One region of the Marinobacter sp. W-8 genome, then DNA from elsewhere that is predicted to be linked to it. Evidence: predicted binding sites of a transcription regulator. Region 1 holds the regulator's gene; each other region holds the start of a gene.
The links. The regulator FliA, encoded in region 1, starts transcription of late flagellar genes. The targets are predictions, from matches to a motif close to CTAAAGTTTNNNNNNNNNNNGCCGNTAA.
Positions count from the first base shown of each region.

Region 2: the regulator FliA is predicted to act here: its motif matches at 4,107-4,134, upstream of ACF8YQ_RS10610 (methyl-accepting chemotaxis protein).
Region 3: the regulator FliA is predicted to act here: its motif matches at 4,204-4,231, upstream of ACF8YQ_RS16875 (methyl-accepting chemotaxis protein).

Region 1 covers NZ_CP172297.1:1,284,310-1,291,232, forward strand. The annotation lists gene flhA (flagellar biosynthesis protein FlhA) at 1-1,741, shown strand, start outside; gene flhF (flagellar biosynthesis protein FlhF) at 1,797-3,110, shown strand; gene ACF8YQ_RS05900 (MinD/ParA family protein) at 3,183-3,995, shown strand; gene ACF8YQ_RS05905 (RNA polymerase sigma factor FliA) at 4,028-4,771, shown strand; gene cheY (chemotaxis response regulator CheY) at 4,932-5,315, shown strand; gene ACF8YQ_RS05915 (protein phosphatase CheZ) at 5,337-6,122, shown strand; gene ACF8YQ_RS05920 (chemotaxis protein CheA) at 6,141-6,923, shown strand, end outside.
Region 2 covers NZ_CP172297.1:2,275,636-2,282,558, reverse strand. The annotation lists gene ACF8YQ_RS10625 (DUF1631 domain-containing protein) at 161-2,461, shown strand; gene ampD (1,6-anhydro-N-acetylmuramyl-L-alanine amidase AmpD) at 2,567-3,178, shown strand; gene ACF8YQ_RS10615 (histidine kinase) at 3,178-4,065, shown strand; gene ACF8YQ_RS10610 (methyl-accepting chemotaxis protein) at 4,182-6,212, shown strand; gene ACF8YQ_RS10605 (cob(I)yrinic acid a,c-diamide adenosyltransferase) at 6,240-6,797, opposite strand; gene ACF8YQ_RS10600 (ketopantoate reductase family protein) at 6,821-6,923, opposite strand, start outside.
Region 3 covers NZ_CP172297.1:3,615,486-3,622,408, reverse strand. The annotation lists gene ACF8YQ_RS16890 (NAD-dependent succinate-semialdehyde dehydrogenase) at 1-752, shown strand, start outside; gene ACF8YQ_RS16885 (substrate-binding domain-containing protein) at 820-1,233, opposite strand; gene ACF8YQ_RS16880 (hypothetical protein) at 1,243-2,457, opposite strand; gene ACF8YQ_RS16875 (methyl-accepting chemotaxis protein) at 2,487-4,100, opposite strand; gene uvrD (DNA helicase II) at 4,351-6,516, shown strand; gene ACF8YQ_RS16865 (undecaprenyl-diphosphate phosphatase) at 6,906-6,923, opposite strand, start outside.

The DNA of each region.
Region 1 (6,923 bases):
TGAAGTCAGTGCCCGCTTTACCCTGGATGCCATGCCCGGCAAGCAGATGGCGATTGACGCGGATTTGAACGCCGGCCTGATCAACCAGGACGAGGCCAAGTCACGTCGCTCGGAAATTGCCCAGGAAGCCGATTTTTACGGCTCCATGGACGGTGCCTCGAAGTTCGTGAAAGGCGATGCCGTTGCCGGGTTGCTGATTCTGGCCATCAACATCGTCGGTGGTGTGGCTATCGGAATGATGCAGCATGGTCTGGATTTTGGTCTGGCGATGGAGCGTTATGCGCTGCTGACCATCGGTGACGGTCTGGTTGCCCAGATTCCTTCGCTGTTGCTCTCCACGTCTGCCGCCATCATGGTTACCCGGGTTACCTCCAGCCAGGATATGGGCGGTCAGATCATTCAGCAGATGTTCAGTGCACCCAAGGCGCTGGGCATTGCTGCTGGTATCCTGATCCTGTTGGGTCTGATTCCGGGGATGCCCCACATCGCGTTTCTCGGCCTTGGTTTGCTGGCCGCTGGTGCAGCCTGGTTTATCTGGAAGAAACAGCAGCAAACGGTTGAGGATGAAGGTGGTTTTGTTGGCCGCGGCGGCATGGCCGGTGGTGCTGCCCGGCAGGGTGCGGAAATTTCTCCGGATCGTCCGGGTGGCGAGGGGCAGGCACTGCCGGCGCCGGGGGAAACCCGCGAGCTCGGATGGGATGACGTGGCCACGGTGGACATTGTCGGGCTGGAAGTGGGCTACCGCCTGATTCCGCTGGTAGACAAATCCCAGGGTGGACAATTGCTCAGTCGGATCAAAGGGGTTCGTAAGAAGCTTTCGCAGGATCTGGGCTTCCTCATGCCCTCGGTGCACATTCGCGACAACCTGGATCTGATGCCGAACGTCTACCGGATTACCCTGATGGGCGTGACCATTGCCGAGGCCGAGATCCACCCGGAGCGGGAGCTGGCCATTGATCCGGGGCAGGTGTTCGGCAAGGTGGAAGGTATTGCCGGCAAGGATCCAGCGTTCGGCCTGGACGCCATCTGGATTGAATCCGACAGGAAAGACCAGGCCCAGACGCTGGGTTACACCGTGGTGGATGCGAGCACCGTGGTGGCGACACATCTGAACCAGATCCTGCAGAAACACGCTCATGAATTGATCGGTCACGAGGAAGCCCAGAAGTGGCTGGACCAGCTGGAGAAGATTTCGCCCAAGCTGGCGGAGGAACTGGTGCCGACCACCATTTCCATCAGCATCCTGTTGAAAGTGTTGCAGAACCTGTTGAAAGAAGAAGTGCCGGTGCGGGATATGCGCTCCATTGCTGAGGCCATCGTGAACGTGCATCCGAAGAGTCAGGACCCGAAAGTATTGACCACGGTAGCCCGCCAGGCGCTGCGCCGGATGATTGTTCAGAGTATTTGTGGCAACGACGCCGAAATCCCGGTTATCACGTTGGATCCAGACCTGGAACAGTTATTGCTGAAGTCTGTACAGCAGAGTCAACAATCCGGCGGTCAGGATGACATTGGTCTGGTGCTTGAGCCCAACATGGTGGAAAAGCTGCAACGATCCCTTCAGGACAGCGTGCAGCGCCAGGAAATGCTCGGCAAGCCCGCCATCCTGCTGGTTTCAGGGCCCTTGCGGCCAGTACTGGCGAAGTTTGCCAGCTACGGGGTAGAGCGTTTGCATGTGCTTTCTTACCAGGAAATCCCGGATAACAAACAGATCACGATAGTCGCTTCTGTGGGTCAATAAACCGACGGAGCATCGCGGAAAGCCAGAGTGCTTGCCGGTGGGAGGATGAAACAGCATGAAAGTAAAACGGTTTTTTGCGCAGTCCATGGCTGAGGCCCTGAAGCAGGTAAGCCACGAAATGGGGCCGGATGCCGTTATTCTGTCTAACCGCCGGGTTGATGGTGGTGTTGAGATCGTGACGGCACTCGACTACGACGAAAACATGGCGCGCCAGCGTCTGGGTGAAAGAGCGGTTGAAGCCACCAACGGCTCCCGCCTGGCAGAGATGCAGGCTGAGCAGCATCGTCGGCTGGAAGAGGAGCTGAACCGGTCCCGCAGTCGCATTCGTGAGGTTCGGGAAAAGCGCGCAGGAAGTGGCGCCTCAGGTGGCGTGGCGTCGTCCTTGTCTTTCGAGACGGCCGGTTTTCCGGCGTCACGTCCCAGTGTTGAAACGCTGACAAAGCCAGTTGCGGGTAGCGAATCTGGCGCCGGTGGCTATGCCGATGAACTGGCCAGTATGCGTGCCGAAATCAGCTCTCTGCGTGATCTGGTCAGTGGTAAGGCTGCGACTGCCACGCTGGCCGGTAACAGCGCAGTTCAGCAACGCTTGGCCGAACGGCTGCAGGAGTTCGGTTTGGGCGCGGAGCTGGCCGGCTCTCTGTCCCGGCGGCACCGGGCAGGGCGCCTGGAAGATGGCTGGAAGCAGTCGCTGAAAATGCTGGCGACCGGCGTTCGTACCGGTCGCGAAGACTGGCTTGATGCCGGGGGAATCTATGCCCTGGTCGGGCCGACCGGGTCTGGCAAAACCACCACCATTGGCAAACTGGCGGCTCGCTACGTGCTGGAGCATGGCCCGGATTCGTTGGCTCTGGTGACCACCGACCGCTACCGTGTGGCCGCTCATGAGCAGCTGTTTGTGTTCGGCCGCATCCTGAATGTGCCCGTGCGGGTGGTGGATGAGAGCCATTCCCTGGATGACATTCTTGATGAACTGTCGGATCGACATCTGGTACTGATTGACACTGCCGGCCTGACCAGTGCCGACCGTGGTTACCAGGAACAACTGGCGGAGTTGGCTCGCAGCGATCACAATATCCGTACACATCTGGTGGTCTCCGCGACCAGTCAGCCACGTATCATGAAATCCGTGTGGCATTGCTATAAGATGGCAAACCTTGCAGGCTGCATCATGACCAAGATTGATGAAGCCCTGACCCTGGGCGAAGCGCTCGGATTCGTTATGGAGACCAGCTTGCCGGTGGCCTGGTACACCGATGGCCAGAAGATACCGGAAGATCTCCAGAGGGCGGAGGCTATCCCGCTGGTGCGTTTGGGCGTAGAAAGGCTCAAGGCCGTGCAGAGCGCGCAGGCAGTCGCCGAAGGTGCCTGAGCCTCGTTGGCGGCACAATAAAACACCGGCACGCGTGCCCGTACAAGAACGTAGTAAGAGACTGATAACAGTATGAGCAGACCACATCCGGTTCAGGTGATTGCGGTTTCCGGCGGCAAGGGCGGTGTCGGCAAGAGCAATGTTTCGGTCAATCTCGGTATCGCCCTGGCCCAGAAGGGGCGCCGGGTTGTCTTGCTGGACGCGGATCTCGGGCTCGCCAACATCGATGTGTTGCTCGGCATTACCGCTAATCGAAATCTGCAAGACGTACTCAGCGGCGATTGTGATCTGAAAGACGTGCTGGTGAATGGTCCTGGTGGTATCAAGATTGTACCGGCATCCTCCGGCACCCAGCGTATGACCCAGCTCAGCGCCATGGAACATGCCGGCCTGATCAACGCTTTCAGTGAGCTGGGCGACCAGATTGACGTCCTGATTGTGGATACCGCCGCAGGTATTTCTGAATCGGTGGTCAGCTTCCTCAGGGCCTCGCAGGAACTTCTGCTGGTGGTCTGCGACGAACCTACTTCCATTACCGATGCCTACGCGCTGATCAAACTGATGAACCGGGATTATGGCACCAACCGCTTCCGTATCCTGGCAAACCAGGTCCGCAATGAGCAGGAAGGCCGCCATCTGTTTGAAAAACTGACCCGGGTCACCGAGCGTTTTCTGGATGTGGCACTACAATATGTAGGTATCGTGCCTTACGACGAGGCCGTCAAGAAAGCCGTCCAAAGACAGAAAGCGGTATTGGATGCCTATCCGAGGGCGAAAGCCTCGCTGGCTATCCGGGCTCTGGCCGAAAAAGTGGATAGCTGGCCTTTGCCGTCCTCTCCCAGGGGGCATCTCGAATTCTTCGTGGAGCGGCTCGTCGAAGTCTGATCTGAATCCAGTCCTACAAGAAAACCGGATACATGACATTGGCGAAAAATCTGGGAATTTACCATCAGGCCGGCGCCAGGAGCCCTTCAGCCCTGATCGAAGAGCATGCGCCGCTGGTCAAGAAAATCGCCCTTCATCTCATGGCCCGGCTGCCGCCATCAGTGCAGCTGGAAGACCTTATGCAGGCTGGTATGGTTGGCCTTCTGGAGGCCGCGCAGCGCTATTCTTCCGGCAAAGGTGCCACCTTTGAAACCTACGCAGGGATTCGCATCCGCGGCGCCATGGTGGATGAGATCCGCAAAGGCGACTGGGTGCCTCGCTCAGTGCATCGCAACGCCCGGCGAATCGCCAGTGCTATCAAACAGGTGGAAGATCGTACCGGGCGCGAGGCCCAGGATGCCGAAGTAGCGGAAGAGCTTGGCATTGGTCTGGACGAGTATCATGCCTCACTCGCCGACGCTAACAGCGGTAGACTTTTTAGTCTTGATGAACTCAATGAATCCGGCGAGCTGCCGATAGAAGAAGCAGAAGCGAGTGATAATCCGCTGGACGGTATTGCTTCAGGCGCTTTCCAGCGAAGTCTCGCAGACGCCATTGAGCAGTTGCCTGAGCGTGAAAAACTGGTATTGAGCCTGTATTACCAGGAGGAGCTCAACCTCAAGGAAATCGGTGCGGTGCTTGGGGTCAGTGAGAGCCGGGTAAGCCAGATTCACAGCCAGGCGGCGTTGAGACTTCGCAGCCGGTTGGCCGAGTGGCGGGATGGTGACAACGACTGATCGGCCAGGTGCTGTGTTTCGCTTTCAGCAAGCTGTGTAGCTTTTGGTAAACGATGCTTTACAACGTGCGCAAACACCACACAATAAGCGCTTAAGGTAGCAGCCTGCTAGACTTCCAAAAGGCTGAATGAATTCCGGGTGTTACTGACTGGAGGTCCCATTGGACAAGAACATGAAAATTCTCATTGTGGATGACTTCTCCACAATGCGACGCATCATCAAAAACCTGCTGCGAGATCTCGGCTTCACCAATACGGATGAAGCAGACGATGGCAACACCGCGTTGCCCATGCTCCGAAGCGGCAAGTATGACTTCCTGGTGACTGACTGGAACATGCCCGGCATGTCGGGCTTTGACCTTCTGAAGGCTGTCCGTGCTGATGAAAACCTGAAGAACCTGCCGGTTCTGATGGTAACGGCAGAGGCCAAGCGGGACCAGATCGTGGCCGCGGCTCAGGCCGGGGTGAACGGATATGTGGTCAAGCCTTTTACGGCAGCTGTGCTCAAGGAAAAGATCGAGAAAATCTTCGAACGAATCCAGTAACCAGAGGTCGGATGGCTCGCCATGAGTGATACCAAACAGAACCATCAGGGCCTTGATCCGGAGGTGGCGGAGAAACTTCAAAAGCAGGCCTCCGACCTGGCTGAGAATGTAAACGCCGGGAATTATGCCAAGGCGATGACCCTGATCAATGAACTGAGCGAGGTTCGCGATCAGAGTCTGTACCGGGAAGTGGGGCGACTGACCCGCAGCCTCCATGAGGCAATCCGGAACTTCCAGATAGACCCGCGTAATGCCGAGCAGAAAGAAGTGCTGTCGAAGATGAGCGACGCTTCTGACCGTCTGGCCTATGTGGTTCAGATGACCAGCCAGGCGGCGAACCGCACCATGGATCTGGTTGAGGAAAGCATGCCGGTGGCTCACGCCATGCGGGATGAAGCGGTTGCCCTGCGGGATGAGTGGCAGCGTCTGCGCCGTCGTGAAATGGAGCCTGCGGAGTTTCGGGAGCTTTACGGTCGCATCGACAAGTTCTTCGCTGGCCTGACGACAGACTCCGACAGTCTGTACCAGAACCTGTCGGAAATCCTTCTAGCTCAGGATTTTCAGGATCTTACCGGTCAGGTTATCCAGAAGGTCACCGCGTTGGTGAAAGAGGTGGAAGACAACCTTCTTGGTCTGGTGGTGATGGCCAGCCACGTTGATCAACTGACCGGCACAGTGCATCAGATTGAAGAAAAAGAAGAATCGGCCGAAAAAGGGGTAGGGCCCCAGATCAAGGCCGATGAGCGGGAAGATGTAGTTTCGGGACAGGACGATGTGGACGATCTGCTGTCCAGTCTCGGATTCTGATAATAAAGAGGGTGACGCATGGCGTTAGATGCTGATGAAGAGATCCTGCAGGACTTCCTGGTAGAAGCCGGCGAGATACTCGAAAAGTTGTCGGAGCAGCTGGTGGATCTGGAGCAGCATCCCGATGACAGCGATCTGCTGAACGCCATTTTCCGTGGCTTCCATACCGTGAAAGGGGGCGCAGGCTTCCTTCAGCTGGAGGCACTGGTTAATTGCTGCCACTCTGCGGAGAACGTGTTTGATATTCTCCGGAATCACAAGCGCAAGGTAACACCGGACCTGATGGACGTGGTGCTGGAGGCGCTGGACAACGTTAATGCCATGTTCGAAGAAGTCCGCAACCGGGAAGAACCGACGCCCGCGCCGGACGAACTGATTGAAGCTCTGGATGCACTCGCCAAACCCGAGTCCGAGGATGCACCGGCGGTGGAAGCACCAACCCCGGCACAGGAGCCGTCGTCTGCGGATGTCGGACAGCAAGGGGATCAGGGCGATATCACTGACGAAGAGTTCGAGCAGCTGCTGGACGCGTTGGCGGATGAAAAATCCGATGGCCAGAAACCGGTCGGCAACGAGCAGGTGAGCACCCCGGCAGAATCCGCCGGCGGCTCAGACAGTGATGAGATTACCGACGATGAATTTGAGGCCCTGCTGGATCAACTCCACGGCAAGGGCCAGTTTGCCGGCGCGCCTGCGGAAGATGAAGCGCCCAAGGCAGATATCGACACCAGCGGTGGCTCGGAGAAATCATCCGGTGACGCCGATCTGATTTCCGACGACGAATTCGAGAACCTGCTGGAC
Region 2 (6,923 bases), 990 kb from region 1:
ATCGATTCGCCAAATGGAGGTGTGAGCGGTCTGAAGTGTGATGCAGTTCCTGCTGACACAAAAGGTGACAAATTCTGACACAAGGTGACGACACTCGCCCGTATGATGTAATCCTATAAAGGTTTAAGTACCATCAGCTGTTCGATTCCGGAGCATCCACATGGCGCACGATAACAAGGTAGTCCGCTTGGCCGGTCAGAAGCCGGTGAGCCGGTTCTCGTTACCGGTAGAGCTGGTGCGACTGCGTGACACATCGGGTCAGTCACTCAAGGCGGTACTTGCCAGTTTTTTCGAACAGGCTGACGACAGTTTGTTTGCCCTCGCAGACCGGGCCGGCTCCAACCAGGACCAGACTGCCTACTTCGACGCCATGCGGGAGCTGCGACTGCGCCGGAAGGCAATGACAGTGTCAGTCCTGCAATACGTCAGCCAGGCCTTCAATGAGCTGGGTAAGTTCAAACCTGCCCGCTCCGGTGGTTCACTGGAAGAAGTGGACCAGGACTCCCTCAGCCTGGTGGATCACTCTGACCTTGAACAGCAGGTAGCGATAGATAACCTGACCAATCGCCTGCGGAATCGATACCAGGAGCCGGTAAGGATGTTGGCGGCCCGGATTCGCCATCTCGTTCCGCAACTGGATCTCTCAGACGACCAGATGCCTCTCAGCCCGGAAGTGATCTGCGGTGCCATCTCGGATGCCTGCACCGATCTGGACATTGATATCCGCGCCAAGCTGGTGGTTTTGAAGCTGTTTGAGCGACTGCTGGTGGACAAGCTCAGTGATTTCTACCAGGAATGCAACAAAACCCTGATCGCCGCCGGCGTGCTGCCTGACATGAAGCGGGCTCCGGTGGGTGGTGCTCAGGTAGCGCCGGGTCGCAGTGCGCCAAAGGCAGGCGGTTCGCCAGCGCCCGCCCAGGAAGCCCCGGCTGCCGAAGGTACTGCCAATGGCCATGGACCGTCGCCTACTTTCAGTGAGCTGAGTGCGCTGTTGCACCAGGGAGAGACCAGTAGTGCCGGTATGGCACAAACCGGCGCTGTTCTGGATACCGATCGTCTGATGGCGCGCCTGAACGAACTGCAGGGCGCAGCGCCGCAGGGTGAAGGCGACAATGTGGTGCCTTTGCGCCAGCAGTTACAGCCGCTGTTGCAGGGTCCGGAAGGGAAGCGATTCTCAGTAGGGCAGGTCGACAGTGATGTGATCAACCTGGTCTCAATGCTGTTTGATTTCATTCTCGAAGATCGGCAGTTGCATCCGGTTATGAAGGCGCTGATCGGGCGGCTACAGATTCCGGTACTCAAGGTCGCACTCAGCGACAAGAACTTTTTCAATCGTGGCGGCCATCCGGTTCGCAAGCTCCTCAACGAACTTGCCCTTGCCGCCATTGGCTGGAGCGAGAAACGTGCCGGAATGCGTGATCCGCTTCGGGAAAAAATTGAGGAAGTGGTGGGTCGGGTGCTCACCGAATACACCGATCAGGTAGGGCTGTTCGAGGAATTGCTGAGGGACTTTGGTCACTTCATGGATCTGGATCGCCGCCGTCGCGAGCTGGTTGAGCAGCGCCTTCGGGATGCCGAAGAAGGACGCGCCCGGCAGGAGCGTGCCAGTCAGGCTGCTACCGATGTAATTCGTGAGCATACTGCAGGCCGGGACATTCCCGAGCCGGTTTTACAGGTGCTGAACGAGCCCTGGACCCGCTACCTGCAGTGGGTGGTGTTGCGCGAGGGTGAAGAAAGCGAGCGTTGGCTGCAGGCAAAGGCCATCAGCGAGCGGCTGGTGTGGAGTGTTGACCCGCGACCGGTGTCTTCTGATACCCGGGCGGAACTGTTGCGAATGATTCCAGAGGTGGTGGAAGAGCTCCGCAAGGCGCTTCAGGAGATCTCCTGGGATCCGTTTGCAACCGATGCGGCCATCCGGGACCTGGAGCTTGCCCATGTCGATGTATTCCAGAAGCTGGTGACCGCGCCGGTTGTTGAAGACAAGGCACCCACGATTGAGAATTTCGAGGTACCTGAAGCTCCTGCAGAGCCGGCGGAAACTCCCGAGCAATCGGAACCTGCGCCGGAGGTGATTGACGAGGTGGTTAAACCTGCGTCAGTCAAGCCTGCTGAGGTCTCAGTCGGCGTTGAGACGGCAGCCGTCGCCGAGGAATCCGCGGAGATCCAATCACCAGTAGCGTCGGCGGAATGGCTGGCGAAGGCGGATGGCCTGAGAGTTGGATCCTGGGTTGAGATGGCCAGAGACGAGACCAGGGTCCGTTGCAAGCTGGCGGCCTTCATCAAGGCCACCGGCAAGTACATCTTTGTTAACCGCAGTGGTGCGAAGGTGGCGGAATATCATCGGGATGACCTGGCGATTGCTCTGCAGGAGCAGGCGATCACCATGCTGGATGACGGCCTGATCTTTGATCGGGCGCTGGAGTCCATCATCGACAACCTGCGTCATAACCGAAAAGACTGATCTCCGGTACTGAGTGCCCGCGCAGGGCACCGGCGACGTCGTGGCATCCATGGGCGCTTTGTGATTCAATCATCTGCATGAGTCCCCTGCGCCGATGGAAACACGTTGTCTAGTATCCAGAACGATCATCACCCACAGTCCCTGAAAGATGCGGCAGCACTTTTGCGTTCCAGTGGCCGGTTCCCCGGCGTGCGTTGGTGTCCGTCGCCCAATTTTGGTCCCCGCCCGGACGGTTCCTCTATCTCACTGCTGGTGGTTCACAACATCAGCCTGCCGCCGGAACAGTTTGGCGGCCCGCACATCGAGAATTTTTTCTGTAACTGTCTGGATACTGCTGCGCACCCCTATTTTGAAACGATCGCAGAGCTGAAGGTGTCTGCACACGCGTTGATTCGCCGGGATGGTTCCGTTATTCAGTTTGTCAGCTGTCTGGACAGGGCATGGCATGCTGGCCGTTCCAGTTTTCAGGGTAAGGAGGAGTGCAACGACTACTCCATTGGTATCGAGCTCGAAGGTGCGGATGACGTTCCCTATACCGATGATCAGTACCGTGCGCTGGCGCGTCTGGCGCTCCTGGCAATGACAGCCTGGCCGGAAATCACGCCGGGTCGCATTGCCGGCCACAGTGATATTGCTCCGGGCCGAAAAACCGATCCAGGGCCCGCGTTTGAGTGGTCTCGCTTCCGGGCACTGCTGTCGAACGAGGAGATGGCCTGATGTCGTTGGTTGTTTTTCTGATTGCGTACGTGACTCGCCGCAGGCTGGACCGCGCCGACCACCTGGCCAGCGATGAGATCTGGCGTCGCTGGTTTCATCGTTGGGGCCGGGTAGAAGCGGGTCAGGAGCGGTCAGTCTGGAGAGGGGCGCTGCTGGTTGTGTTACCTTCTCTGGCGCTCGCTGGCGCGTGGGCGCTGTCCAGTGAGGCGGGCTACCGCTATGCCCTGTATCCGCTTGAACTGTTGCTGCTGGTGGTGCTGATGGGGGCGCCGGGCTGGCGCAAGGTGCTGCGAGCCTATTCTGATGCCTGGCGGCGCGGAGATATGCAGGCTGCCTGGCACCATGTTCAAGAGCGCCTGCCCGCCTCCGAAAGAGGAGCGGCGCTATCGCCAGAAGCCATGCACCTGTCGGTGTCGCGGGCGCTGATGGTCTCGGTTTTCGAGCGTTTCTTCCTGGTGGTTTTCTGGTACGCCGTCGGCGGCATAGCGCTGGCTTTTCTGGCTCGAGGGCTTGTAGCTCTGGCGGGCCAATGGCCGCAGGCGGCCGCGCGGGAACGCTATCAGCGGGCGGCCCGGCTTATCGGCTGGATTCCTTCCCGCTTGCTGTCATGCACATTCGGGCTCGCCGGTGACCTGGCCGGCTGGTCCCGGGAAATACGCAAGGTATTCCCGGGATTCGGGAAAAAGACCGCGGATGTGCTCATGATTTCCGCCAACGGGTCGTTAACTGGATATGCACTTGATCCTGCGCGCTTTTTGGAGTTGCACCCGGAAGAGTGGCCCGATTTTGGCGGGCGGAGCCTCAGCGCTATAAGGGACCTCCTCAACCGGAGCATGCTGGTGTGGATATGTGCGTTTGCATTGCTGGTGATCGCAGGCATGGCCTAGCCGGAAAGCAAAAACGGATTACAGAATAACACTAAATAGTGATTAAGTTTTTCCGGCAACGGGCGATAATCAAACAAAAGAATAAAGATTCAGTTGTTAGAAGCAGCGAGGGCTCTGTGAACTATATAATCAATCCGGCTGTAGCACTGATGAATCGGCTGCCCATGGTTTACAAATTCAGCCTCATCAGCATTCTCTTTCTTGGCCCTATCATCGTGCTTTCCTGGTTGGTGATTTCCGGGCTTAACCAGTCGGTTCAGACCATGACCCGCGGCATTGAAGGTCTTGCAGAACTCCAGAAGGTGGAGCGCCTGCTGGTGGCGGCGATGGATTACCGTGACTATCAGGCCCCCGGCATTCTGAAAGACGAACAGCCCCTGCTCGAAAAAGCCAACGAAGCGGCCAGTCGCATGGATGCCCTGTTGGCAGATCTCGCCGAACCACAGCGTTCTTTTGACACCTCCGGCTCCTGGCAGGAGCAGATCCTGGTTGTAAGAGAAGAATGGGAGACGCTCAAAGCCAACGATAACTATCAGGGCAACATTGACCCCCAGTTCAAGTACTACCAGGAGTTTGTGCAGAAGGTGATGGCCTTGCTGCCGGCGACCATTGAAATCAGCGGATTGGGTCAGGATGCGTCCCGGGAAAACCTGCTGCTGTTAGGGCTGGTGCGTTCTGCGTTGCCTGAGTCTCGCACTGTTGTTGGCCGCGCCCGTTCATACGGTATTTTTGCGCTGGTGGAAGGTCAGGTGGGCTATGCACTCAGCGAAACCCTGAATGAAATCTACGATCAGTTGACCAACCGCAGTTCGCTGCTTTCGCCGGCCCTTTCCGTTGCTGTGGAGGCGTCGCCCCAGCTGGCAGAGAGTGCGAGCGGTGCACTGACCCGCACGGAAGAGAGTCTGATGACAGTCCGTGATGAGCTGGACCTGAATGTCATCACGCCTATGCGCCTGGAGCTGCCCTGGCAGGAATTTGACGAGACCGTATCGGCGCAGATGGGATATTACGATACCCTCAGCGATCGTATCTTCGATGTGGTTGCCGGTAATCTTGAGGATCGCCTGGCTCGCCAGACCGGGCAGCGCACCCTGATTCTGGTGGCGCTGATTGCTGTGATGCTGGTGGTGGTCTACCTCTATGTGGGTTTCTTTATGTCTGTGCGGATTGCCATCAACCGGTTCAGCGAAGCTGCAAGAAATGTGGCCGCCGGCGATATGACCACCCATATCCGGTTGAACAACCGGGACGAACTGGGTGAGCTCACCTCTGAGTTCAACAACATGACCGATCGTATTGCTGAGCTTGTCCGGTCGGTCGGCTCTACAACAGCAGATGTTGATCAGCAGGCGGTCCGGGTGAATGACACCGCTTCGGCGAACAGTCAGGCCGTGGCCCGACAAATGGAAGAGACCGGTCAGATCAACGAGGCCATGGGCCAGATGGTGGAAGCGGTCAATGAAGTCACGGAGAGTGCGCACCGGGTGGCGGATAGTGCGGGGAATGCCGAGAAAGATACCGAGAAGGGTCGGGAAGTGGTGGCCGATACGGTGGCGACCATTAACCGCCTGGCTACGGAGATTGCAGGCGCCGTTGATGTCATCAACCGGGTGAGTGCGGACAGTGACAATATCAGTCAGGTTCTGGTTGAGATTAAAGCAATTGCCGAGCAGACCAACCTGCTGGCGCTGAACGCGGCCATCGAGGCAGCGAGGGCGGGAGAACAGGGGCGTGGCTTTGCGGTGGTGGCGGATGAGGTTCGCTCATTGTCCCAGCGTACCCACAAGTCCACTGAGGAAATTGAAGGCATGATTTCCCGGCTTCAGGGTGGTGTAAAAGAGGCGGTATCTGCCATGACCTCAAGTCACGATGCCACGGAGAAGACGGTACAGAAGTCTGGTGAAGTGACCGAAGCGCTGGATCGGATCGCCTCGGGCATTTCCGAAATCGTGGATATGAGCCACCAGATTGCCCAGGCGGCGGAGGAACAGTCGGCCGTGGCCAGGAACGTGAATGCCAACGTGGAGCGCATTGGCGAATTTGGCCAGAGCACAGCCTCCAACGCCGAAGAGACTCTGGCTTCGTCCAGACAGATGTCGGAGCTTACCGCGTCGCTTCAGCGCCTGGTGGAAGCATTCAAGGTGTAATCTGTGGTTGTTGTGAAAAATCCGGCCTCAGAGGCCGGATTTTTTTTGCTCCCAGAGAATCTCCTGGCTGCCATCCCGGCGAGCCAGCACCCGGGCGATGACAAACAGCAGATCGGATAACCGGTTCAGGTAGTGACGCGAGGCAGTATTGATGGAGTCCTCGTGGCCAAGGGCCACCACCACGCGCTCGGCCCGGCGACAGACCGCCCGTGCCAGATGACATTGTGCTGCGGCAGGGCAGCCCCCAGGCAGGATGAAGTTTTTTAGCGGCGGCAGGTCGGTGTTGTACTCGTCCAGAGTCTGCTCCAGCCACTCAATGTGATTGTCGCTGATCACCTTGCTGCCCGGGATGGCAAATTCGCCGCCCAGATCAAACAGGTGATGCTGAATGCGCCGGAAGGTATCGATCAGACTGTCACCAGAGGGAAGCGTCTCAATCAAAACGCCGATATGGCAATTCAGCTCATCTGCCATACCCATGGCTTCCACTCGCTGGGCATTTTTGGCGATACGGTTGCCATCGGCCAGGCCGGTAGAACCGTCGTCTCCGGTTCGGGTGTAGATCTTCGACAGGCGATTGCCCATGGTCTTGCTCCCTCTGGTAAAAGTCAGTTCAGTTGTTGTACCTGTTCGGCGAGCATTTGGTTCACCTGTACCGGTATGCCATGTTGATGGCCGAGCCGCGCCAGGTAACCGTTAATGAAGTCGATT
Region 3 (6,923 bases), 1.6 Mb from region 1:
CTACCGAAGTGGGCCGCAAACTGATTGTGGACACCGCCGAGCAGGTGAAGAAGCTGGCACTGGAGTTGGGTGGTAATGCCCCGTTCATCGTCTTTGACGATGCCGACCTGGAGGCCGCCGCCGATAACCTGATTGCCAACAAGTTCCGCGGTGGCGGCCAGACCTGTGTCTGCGCCAACCGGATTTTTGTGCACGAAAAGGTGGCGGATGCCTTTGGCCAGAAGCTGGCCGAACGTGTGAACAAGATGACCGTCGGTGACGGCATGAACGATGGCATCGACATCGGCCCGCTGATCAACAAGCAGGGTTTCGACAAGGTGAAGCGGCACCTGCAGGACGCCCTCGACAAGGGCGCCAGCCTGGTGGCTGGCAAACAGCCAGCGGAACTGGGTGATGGCCTGTTTTTCCCACCCACGGTGGTGCAGGGCGTGGACCGGGAGATGTGCTGTTACCAGGAGGAGACCTTCGGTCCGCTGGTGCCCATGGCGCTGTTCCGGACCGAGGAAGAAGTCATTGATGCCGGTAACGACACGGAGTTTGGCCTGGCCTCCTACGTGTTCACCGCCGATGCCGAACGTGCCCAGCGGGTGGCTGCCGGCCTGCGGTTTGGTCACGTTGGCTGGAACACCGGCACCGGTCCAACGCCGGAGGCGCCGTTTGGCGGTATGAAAGCCTCGGGTATTGGCCGGGAAGGTGGTCTGGAAGGGCTGTTTGAATTCGTGGAAGCCCAGACCGTGCCGAGAGGGTTCTAGGCGACTGTTTCCCAAGTAGCAAAAAGGCGAGCCGAGGCTCGCCTTTTTGCGTTCTGCACGGCTGAGATCAGGGCGTCAGGATAACCTTGACGCTGTCGTCCACATCCGCGGAATCAATGTAGCCGATGGCGCCCGGTGTGGAGGCGACCTGGGCCTTCATGCCCGAAGCACTGCCGGCTTCCGCCGGCGGCTGACCACGACCGGTGAACACCTGCTGGGACCAGAAGGCCTTCAGTTGGGCGTCGTTACGGCCGGTCACCTTGTCATGGAATTCGGCACGGGTGGCGTTGCCTTCCGGGAGTTCAAACGGCTTCGCGCTCTGGCCATTCGGCAGGGCTTTGCTGCGGTTCAGATACAGATCCCGTACTTCGTTGGCGCTGATGCTGTCCGGGCCGGACGGGTTGCCGATCACCACGACTTCAGCCAGGGCCAGGGGGCTTGCCAGCAAGCTGGCCGCAAACAACAGGCTAAGCTTTTTCATGGGGCCTCCTTAGAATGCCGAGTCGATTTTGAGGGTGTAGACGTTGGTGCTGTTGGCATTGCCAGATATAGGCGGCAGGAAATATTCCGTGTTCAAGTTGCCAATACCTTTGTCAAAGCCCCGTACATGGGTCATGTCAGCCTTGATGGCCACGCCCGGAGTAATGTCCCAGCGGGTACCGATGCTGTACTCGTTGCGCTGATAGTTCAGGATGGACTCGGGGACGGCGCCGGGGATGAAGAAACCGGTGCGCTCGTCGTCATCCTTGCTCTCGGTCCAGCCGGCTGCAACGTAAGGTGTCCAACTGCCAAACCGATGGCCCACAGACAGGTAAGCAGAATCGGTATCGGCAAACTTGCCGTCCACTTCAACGCGGGTGATTTCACCGATGATCTGCCAGCTGCCGTCGTCGTAGCTGGCGCCCAGGCCGAAGAAGTTGCCACGATCACCATCGGCAAGTTGAAGAATGTTGTCCGGCAATGTAATACCCTTTTCCTTCGCCAAAGCACCGAGACGGGTTGCTTTGATATCCGCCTCGGCGGTCGCCGCCACACCACGCAGGGTCCAAACGTAGTCGGTCCAGGTCAGGTTCACGCCAGCGACATTGCGCAACTGCACATCGCCGGAGTTGCCATCTTCATCGGTAAAGCCGGTGAAGCCGGTTGCGGTCAGCGAGGAGTTGTCGAAGTTCAGGTTGTAGCTGGCATCCGCACCAACATAGCTGGTCACGGCAATCGGGCCATACACGCTCTGGGGCGGGCGGGCCCACGGCTGGGCGTAGCCGACTTCCAGGGAGTCGGAGTACATGAAGAACGGAATCCGCATCTTGCCGGCCCGAATCTGCAGGTTGTTGGTGGGGCGGTGGCTCAGATAGGCCCACTCCACCTGGGGTTCCCAGTCATCTTCGCCCCGGCCGACCAGTTGCATCACAATCTGGCTCTTCTGTGTGACGTCAAAGGTGCCCTGCAGGGCGAACAGGCTCAGATCCGCCACTTCGGATTCGTCGGTGATTCCGGCGTAACCGGCATCGTTGCTGGCCCGGGCGAAACCGGTGCTGAAAAAGCCGTTGAAGCGAATGCCGGTGTCTTTCGCGGAGTTCAGCTGTTGTTGCATGGTATTCAGCTGCTGCTGCATGCGCTCAAGGGTTTCCTCGGTGCTCTGGGCCAGTGCCGGGGTGGCGGCAATGGCGAGCGCCAGGGGCGCTGCAGAGAATAGTCTCTTCATCAGGAGTATCCTTTTTCTGGGGTTTTCAATTAAACGCGGAACTGGCCGGCCACGCTCTGCAAGCCGTTGCTGACGTCCTGGATCTTGCGGCTGACCGTATCCAGCTCGTCGGTGCTTTCCATCACGGCTTCGGCGTTGCGATGCATGTCGCCCATGTGGCCGGTGACTTCGCTGAAGGTGGTGCTTTGTTCATAGGTGGCAGCAGCAATCTGCTCGTTCAGCTCGCTGATCTGCTGAACGCTCTCAAGTATCTTGCGCAGTACGTCGCCGGATTCGGTGGTGGCTTCCACGCCCTGTCGGGCCATATCCACGCTGCCCTGCATGGAATGCACGGCAGCACCGGAGGCTTTCGACAACTCGGAAATCACCTGCTGGATTTCTTCGGTGGCCTTGTGGGTGCGCACGGCCAAGCCACGAACCTCATCGGCGACCACGGCAAAACCACGTCCGTGCTCGCCGGCCCGTGCGGCTTCAATGGCAGCATTCAGAGCCAGCAGATTGGTTTGTTCGGCGACAGTCTGGATGGTTTCCAGCAGGCCGCCCACTTTCACGGAGAACTCGTCAAACTGGTTGACCAGGCTGGCGGTGTTCTCGATTTCTGCCATCAGTCGCTGGATGGTCTGTATGTTGCCCTCGACCTTTTGCTGCCCCGTGGTCGCGAACTTGGAGGCATCCTGGGTCTGGTCAGAGGCGCTGGAGGCAAAGCCCGCAACTTCTTCCACGCTCTTGACCAGTTCTTCCACGGAATTGCGGGTGGAGGAGATTGCCTGGGCCTGCTGGCTGATGCGTTCAAGATTGGTGCGGCTGGTGCTGCCCAGATGTGTGGCAACGCCGTTCAGCTCGCCAATATCCTGCTGGATGGTGGCAAAGGACTTGTGCAGTTTTTCAACAAACCGGTTGAACTGGTCCACCAGATCCCGAAGTTCATCCTTGCCGGTGTAGTCAATGCGGGAGGTCAGATCGCCTTCACCGGAAGCCATGTCCCGTAGGGAGGTAATGATCTGTTGCAGGCTGCCGGATACCGACCGGCCAATGATCAGGCTCAGCGCAATCAGCACCACCAGCGCGACCACCACAATGGTGACGGAGACGGTGGCGGCTTCACTGCTGGCAGCGGTGGTGTCGTCGATGGCCTGGGTCAGGCGGCTTTCCATGGCGTTGCGCATCTCGTCCAGATCAGAGCGCAGGCCGGCCAGCCGCTCGGCGTTGGCGGAGGCTTCCTGGCCGATGCGGTTGAAATCCGCCGTACCTTCTATGATTGCGGTGGCGATTCGGGTGGCGGTGTTGTAGTAACCGTTCAGCTCGGATTTCAGGGCCTTCACCTGATCACGCAGAGCCGGGTTCAGCGTGGCGATGCGGTCCAGATTGGCGGATATTTCTGCCAGTTGTTCCCTGGTGGCGGCAATCTGTTGATCATCACCGGTGGTGACGGCAGTGTTGATCTGGTTTTCAATCAGTTGCAGCAAACCGCGGTTGATCGTGGACAATTCCAGGGAGGGGTAGAGCTGGTCGCGAACTTCGCTGAGGCGTTCGGAGTTATTGCGCTCGGTGACAATGGAAAAGGCCTGGCTGACCACAAAGGCAACAATGGCAACGATGACCAGCAATGCCAGTTTGTGAGAAATCTTCAGTGATGAAAGCATGTTGTAGTCCTTGTCCGCCCGGCCTAAGACTTTGGTCGGGGGCGATTCTAGGTCGTTTTTTGAACGTATGACACAGAATTCATGTGTCAGTGTGTTAAGGCGTGTATCGGCTGACGGCAGGAGATCTGAACCAAGGTGGATGTTAAATGCCTCGAATTTTTCCGGCAGTCGGGCGGCTGGCAGAAAGGAAGTCTTTGCGTTGTGCTGATATAATGCCCTGTAAATTTAACCAGTAGTGAAGCCTTGCTCCATGGATGTCTCTCATATTATCGATTCCCTGAACGACGCCCAGCGTGAAGCGGTTACCGCCCAGAACGACCATCTGCTGGTGCTGGCCGGTGCCGGCAGTGGCAAAACCCGGGTGCTGGTGCACCGGATGGCATGGTTGATGTCGGTTGACCGGGTGCCGCCCACCTCTATTCTTGCGGTGACCTTTACCAACAAGGCCGCCAAGGAAATGCGTTATCGCGTGGAGCAGATGATGCAGATTCCCACCCGTGGCCTGTGGATCGGCACCTTTCACGGAATTGCCCATCGTTTACTTCGTTCCCACTGGAAAGACGCCGGCTTGCCGGAAAACTTTCAGGTGCTGGATAGCGATGATCAGTTACGGCTGATCAAGCGGGTGATGCGGGAAAACCGCATTGATGAGAGCCAGTGGCCGCCGAAACAGGCCCAGTGGTTTATCAATAGCCAGAAAGATGAGGGTTTGCGGGCGGATCATATTCAGGAGAACCCGGGCGATCACTTCACCAATACCATGCTGAAGATATACCGCCAGTACGAGAAGCTCTGCCAGCAGGGCGGCCTGGTGGATTTTGGCGAACTGTTGCTGCGGTCCCACGAACTCTGGCTGCATCGTCCGGAATTGTTGAGCCACTACCAGCAGCGGTTCCAGCACATACTGGTGGACGAGTTCCAGGACACCAACACCATTCAATACGCCTGGCTGCAGGTGCTGGCCAGCAACCGGGTGCCGCTGACCGTGGTGGGCGATGATGACCAGTCCATCTACGGCTGGCGGGGCGCCAAGATCGAGAACATACAGCAGTACCAGCGAGACTTCCCCAACGCACGGCTGGTGCGGCTGGAGCAGAACTACCGTTCCACCAAGACCATTCTGAAAGCCGCCAACTCGGTGATTGCCAACAACCAGGGGCGTTTGGGCAAGGAACTCTGGACTGACGGGGTGGAAGGTGAGCCGATCAGCCTGTACGCCGCGTTCAACGAGCAGGATGAAGCCAATTATATTGCCGATTCCATCTCGGCCTGGGTCAGCGAGGGCAATCTGCGCAGCGAATGCGCCATTCTCTATCGTTCCAATGCCCAGTCCCGGGTGCTCGAAGAAGCCCTGATGCGCCAGGGTATTCCTTATCGAGTTTACGGCGGGTTGCGGTTCTACGACCGTCAGGAAATCCGAAACGCGCTGGCTTATCTGCGCCTGGTGCATTACCACCGGGACGATGCCGCTTTTGAGCGGGTGGTGAATATTCCCACCCGTGGGATTGGTGCCAAGAGCCTGCAGGAAATTCGTGAATACGCCACCGGCCAGGGTATTTCCCTGTGGGAATCGTCCGAGCGGTTACTGGCCGCGGGCCAGGTGAAGGGTCGGGCGAAAACCGGCCTGCAGCAGTTTATGGAGATCATCAACACGCTGTCTGAAATGGCGGGGCACGCTTCCCTGCAGGGGCTGATGAAGCAGGCCATAGAGTCCAGCGGCCTGAAGGATTATCACGCCAGTGAGAAGGGCGAGAAGGGCCAGGCCCGGGTGGAAAACCTGGAGGAACTGGTCAGCGCGCTCGCGGATTATGATGTAGAAGAAGGCGTAGATCCGCTGGCGGAGTTTATTGCCCAGGCGGCGCTGGATGCCGGCGAATCACAGGCCGATGCCCATGAGGACAGTGTGCAGTTGATGACGCTGCATTCCGCCAAGGGGTTGGAGTTTCCGATGGTGTTCCTGGCAGGTGTTGAGGAGGGTTTGTTCCCGCACAGTATGTCGCTGGAGGAGCCCGGGCGCATGGAGGAAGAGCGCCGCCTGGCCTATGTGGGCATTACCCGGGCCATGAAGAGGCTGGTACTTACTTACGCGGAATCCCGTCGCCTGTATGGTCAGGAGAAGTTTCATGCACTGTCCCGGTTTGTCCGGGAGATCCCGGGGGACTGCCTGCAGGAGGTGCGGTTGCGTAATACGGTGACGCGGCCGGCGATGGTGGAGCGACCGAATGAGAGTCTGTTTGCCCAGGATTCGGCCCAGCAGTCTGGCTTCAGTCTGGGGCAGCGGGTTCGGCATCCGAAGTTCGGTGAGGGTATCGTGATGAACTCAGAGGGCACCGGGCATCACACCCGCGTGCAGGTGAACTTCGATGAGGGCGCCAAGTGGCTGGTGCTGGCCTATGCGCCTTTGGAGGCCTGCTAAGCTTGGTTGCAGGCGTCTTGTAGCCTGATGGTTTTGGTGGTGGCATGGCGGTGGGCACGTCTTTCCAAAAAGCGCTCGAGCCGTCCATGGGCGCTTGTGTTCCGCCATCCATGGCTCCACAAATTTTTGGAAAGACGTGCCCACCGCCATGCTTCGGCCTTTCTGAAATCCCCAGCGGCATACAGCCACTACAGGCGCAAGATTCAACCGTTGTTTTGAAAGCTGGCCGAGAGGATCGGGGCTGGTATCGGGGTGGGCCTTCCAAAAATTTGCGGAGCCATGGATGGCGGAGCAGAAGCGCCACATGGATGTGCCGTAAGGAGCGCTTTTTGGGAGGCACACCCCGATAGCTGCCTGACTCCAAGGTCAGCAATTCAAACTGCAGACGGTCACATCAAGACGGCGTA